Regions from separate parts of the Comamonas sp. A7-5 genome, predicted to be linked through region 1. Evidence: predicted binding sites of a transcription regulator. Region 1 holds the regulator's gene; the other holds the start of a gene.

Region 1 (2,402 bases):
CCAACAACGAGGGCGATCCGCGCGGCATGATCAGCAAGCTGTTCAAGATCTCGTTCTATGCGGGCAAGTACCGCCGCGCCTTCCGCGACTGGAATCCGACCTTCTACAAGATCCTCAAGTTCGGCCTGATGATTGGCGTGCTGGTCTGGTTTATCTGGTGGTTGGTTTCTTGATAACCCCCTGAGGCGCTACGCGCCTTCCCCTGGCCGGGTGCCCCCAAGGGGGACGGCAGCATCGCCGCAAGGGCAGCTCTTGCTCGCTGCCCCTTGCTTGAGGAATGCCTTATCAAGGCTCCCGCCCTAAAGACAGAACAAGAAAGCCGCTGTGCGATGCATCAGCGGCTTTCTTGTTTCTGCGGTGCCCTACAGCGCCTTGCGCAGCGTGGTCGTCGGTATCTTGAGCTGCTCACGGTATTTGGCGACGGTGCGGCGCGCGCACTCGATGCCCTGCTCTTTGAGCATATCGGCCAGCTTGGCGTCCGACAGCGGCTTCTTGGCATCTTCAGCATCGACAAACTGCTTGATCAGCGCACGCACGGCGGTGCTGGAAGCACTGCCGCCGGTTTCCGTGCCCAGGCCCGAACCGAAGAAATACTTGAGCTCGAAAGTACCCTGGGGCGTGGCCATGTACTTGGCCGTGGTCACGCGGCTGATGGTGGACTCGTGCAGACCCAGGGTGTCGGCGATATCGCGCAGCACCAGCGGGCGCATGGCCAGCTCGCCATGCACAAAGAAGTTCTTCTGCCGCTCCACGATGGCTTCGGAAACGCGCAAGATGGTGTCGAAGCGCTGCTGGATGTTCTTGATGAACCAGCGCGCCTCCTGCAACTGCTGCTGCAGCGCCGCATGACCGTCGCTGTTCTTGTGACGCCGCAGCACGCCGGCATAGATGTCGTGCACGCGCAGACGCGGCATGACCTCGGGGTTGAGTTGCACGGAAAAGTCCACCCGGCCCGCGCCGGACCGCACCGGGCGCACGATGACATCGGGCACCACGATATGGCGTTCCACGTCCACAAAGCGACGCCCCGGACGCGGCTCCAGCCTGGCGATCAGGGCCATGGCTTCGCGCAGCTGTTCCTCGCGCGCGCCGCACAGGCTGGTGAGCTTGCGCAGATCGCGCCGCGCCAGCAAGTCCATGGGTTGGGAGCAGATGGCCTGCGCCAGCAGCAGCCGGTTCATATGCGCCTCGGTCGTGCCCTCGTCCTCGGCGGTGCGGATCAGGTCGCGCAGCTGCAGCTGCAAGCACTCGGCCAGATCACGCGCGCCCACGCCCACGGGCTCCAGGCTTTGCAGCAGCTTCAGAGCAATGACAAAGTGCTGCTCCAGCTCCTCGCGCTCTTCCAGGTCGTCGCCGGCCAGGCTCTGCGCCAGCTCCTGCAGGGAATCCTCGAGATAGCCGTCGTCGCTGAGCGACTCGATGAGAAAGCGCAGCGCCGCCATGTCCGCCGCGCCCAGATGCAGGCTCAGCGCCTGACGATGGAGAAAGTCGGTCAGGCTCTGGTGCTCGCGCGCCAGATCGATGGCATCGGTTTCGTCATCGCCATCGCGGTTGCGCGTGGAGCTGCTGGCCGAGGGCGTATCCCACTCGCTGCTGGATTCGCCACCCCATTCCCCGTCCTGGCCGTCCAGGCCCTCGGCCTCCCAGTTCAGCGTTTCAGGGGTTTCGGGGTTTGATGTCTCCGCTACCGTTTCAGTAGCTTGTTGCGCTTGCGATGCATCTCTTTCAGCATGAATACCATCTGAAGTACTGTATTCACTGGCGCTATTAGCTACATCTACAGGAGCATCTCCCGCAGTTTCGGCCTCATCGCCCGCACGTTCCAGAAAAGGGTTGTCGACCAGCATCTGCTCGACTTCCTGCGCCAGCTCCAGGGTGGAAAGCTGCAGCAGCTGAATGGATTGCTGCAGCTGCGGCGTAAGCGATAAATGCTGCGAAACGCGTAGCGAGAGACCTGGCTTCATCGAGGCGCGGCCCCCAGACAATCATTGCAAACGCGCGCAGTGCTACGGGTTTGCCGCCGGGCCACCTCAAGGCAAACCTCGGCGCAGCCGGTCAGGGCCCCTTCTGGGGGCAGCGACCGCACAAAGTGAGGGAGCGTGGGGGTCATCACATCCTGAAATGTTCGCCCAGATAGACGCGGCGCACATCGGCGTTCTCCACGATCTCCTCGGGCGTGCCTTCGGCCAGCACATGGCCGTCGCTGATGATGAAGGCGTGGTCGCAGATGCCCAGCGTCTCGCGCACGTTGTGGTCGGTGATCAGCACGCCGATGCCGCGCTCCTTGAGGAAGCCGATGATGCGCTGGATCTCGATCACCGCGATCGGGTCGATGCCGGCAAAAGGCTCGTCAAGCAAAATGAAGCGCGGTTGCGTGGCCAGGGCGCGGGCAATTTCCACGC
Region 2 (2,402 bases), 160 kb from region 1:
TAGAAGTCCGCGCGCATGCGCCCGGCGTGGACTTCCGCAGCCAGGTCACGGTTGGTGGCGGCGATCACGCGCACATCCACATGGTGCTCCCGGTCCGAGCCCAGGCGCTGCAGCTGGCCGCTTTGCAGCACACGCAGCAGCTTGGCCTGCACGGGCAGCGACAGTTCGCCGACCTCGTCCAGGAACAGCGTGCCCTGATGCGCCTGCTCGAACTTGCCGCTGCGCTCGCTCAGTGCTCCCGTGAAGGCCCCGCGCACATGGCCGAACAGCTCGCTCTCGACCAGGTTGTCGGGCAGGGCCGCGCAGTTGATGCTGATCATGGGCTTGTCGGCACGGCCCGACTGCGCATGCACGGCCTGGGCCACCAGCTCCTTGCCGGTGCCGGTTTCGCCGGTGACGAGCACGCAAAGATCGCTGGCTGCGACCAGGGCAATGTCTTTCTGCAGCTGGCGCATGACGGGGCTTGCGCCCTGCAGTCCGCGCTCCTGTGGCGCGGCGGGACTGGCAGAGCCGGTGGCGCCGCGCGCGAGCTGGGAAAGCTGGTGCACGCGCTCGGCCGTGGCCACGGTGGCTGCGGCCAGATTGCTGAAGGCCTGCAGCATGGCCAGCGCCGCGGGGTCGGCGAACCGGCCCGGCTCCAGTGCGTCCAGCGTCAGCAGTCCCCAGGGCAGGCCGCCCAGCTGCAGCACGCAGCCCATGCAGTCATGCACATGCAGCTCGCTGATGGCCTGGCCTTTGTGCGCCACCAGCCCGTCATAGGGATCGGGCAGGGGACTGTCGGGTTCAAAGCGCATGGCCTGGCCGGCCGCCAGCAACTGGGCAAAGCGCGGATGCTCGCCCAGGCGAAAGCGCCGGCCCAGCGTGTCCGGCATCAGGCCGTCGATCGCCATGGGGCGCAGCCATTCGCCTTCGAGCTTCAGCAGGGCTACGGCATCGGCGGGCAACAGATTGCGCAGTGCGGCCAGCAGACGGCGCAGACGTTCGCGCTCGGACAGGTCCTGGGCTAGATCGGCGATCAGCGGGCTGACGGCGTTGAGAATGTGAGATGTTGTCATAACGACATCGGGTGGTGTCAATGAGACAGCAATTGATGGATGTCATATTGACGCATGTTTTTGCAAGCCATTGTTCTGCAATGGTCTTGTTGCTGGCACGCCGTTTGCATTTATCCGCTCAAGCCTTGCAGCTGGCAAGGCAGCAACCAGGAGATTTGCATGCTTACCGAACGTCAACGCGAGATCGTCAAGGCCACCGTACCGCTGCTGGAAACCGGCGGCGAGGCCCTGATCACGCATTTCTACCAGACCATGCTGGGTGAGTATCCCGAGGTGCGCCCGCTGTTCAACCAGGCGCACCAGCAAAGCGGTGCTCAGCCGCGAGCATTGGCACATAGCGTGCTGATGTATGCCAAGAACATCGACCGACTGGAAAACCTGGGCAATCTGCCTGCGCAAATCATCAACAAGCATGTGGCGCTGCAGGTACAGGCCGAGCATTACCCCATCGTCGGTGCCTGCCTGCTGCGCGCCATTCGCGAGGTGCTGGGGGCAGAGATCGCCACGGATGAGGTGATCGCCGCCTGGGCCGCCGCCTATCAGCAGCTGGCCGATATCCTGATCGGTGCGGAGCGCGCGGTGTACGAGCAGACTGCGGCAGCCGAAGGCGGCTGGCGTGGTGCGCGTGCCTTCAAGCTAGTGCGCAAAGAGGCCGAAAGCGCCGAGATCACGTCCTTCTATCTGGAACCCGTGGACGGCGGCGCGGTGATTGCCCATCAGCCAGGCCAGTACATCGGCCTGCGCGTGGTAGTCGACGGCCTGGAGCAGCGCCGCAACTACTCGCTGTCGGCGCCTGCCAACGGCAAGAGCTATCGCATCAGCGTCAAGCGCGAGGCCGGCGGCAAGGTCTCCAACCATTTGCACGACCAGCTGCACGTGGGCGATACGCTGGAGCTGTTCCCGCCTGCCGGCCATTTCACCTTGCAGGCCAATGCCAAGCCCCTGGTGCTGATCAGCGGCGGTGTGGGCATCACGCCCACGCTGCCCATGCTACAGGCCGCGCTGCCCACGGGGCGCGAGATCACCTTCATCCACTGCGCGCGTGATCGCGGCGTACATGCCTTCCGCGAGAAGATCGATGCGCTGGCTAACAGCCACGAGCAGCTCACACGCCGCTATTGCTACGACCAGGCGGACGCGGGCGACGAGGTCGATGCCCAGGGCCTGCTGAGCACCGACCGACTGGCCCAGTGGCTGCCTGAGTCACGCGATGCCGATGTCTACTTCCTGGGCCCGCGCGGCTTCATGCGCAGCGTCAAGCAGTCGCTGCGCGAGCTGGGCGTGCCCGACGCCCAGGTGCACTACGAGTTCTTCGGCCCGGCAGAAGCCTTGGCTTGATTGAGTGAA

What was found. Region 1 encodes sigma-54, which starts transcription at its own class of promoters, with help from an activator protein. Its sites were predicted from a motif close to TGGCANGNAANCTGCTTT; they were not measured.
Region 2: a site for sigma-54 is predicted at 1,149-1,166, ahead of hmpA (NO-inducible flavohemoprotein). Genes of this name have one in related genera too.

The regions. Positions count from the first base shown of each region.
Region 1 covers NZ_JBCPWO010000005.1:446,690-449,091, forward strand. Annotated here, with positions in the region: gene AAIL67_RS12440 (aspartyl/asparaginyl beta-hydroxylase domain-containing protein) at 1-173, shown strand, start outside; gene AAIL67_RS12445 (RNA polymerase factor sigma-54) at 363-1,964, opposite strand; gene lptB (LPS export ABC transporter ATP-binding protein) at 2,110-2,402, opposite strand, start outside.
Region 2 covers NZ_JBCPWO010000005.1:286,541-288,942, reverse strand. Annotated here, with positions in the region: gene norR (nitric oxide reductase transcriptional regulator NorR) at 1-1,055, opposite strand, end outside; gene hmpA (NO-inducible flavohemoprotein) at 1,215-2,393, shown strand.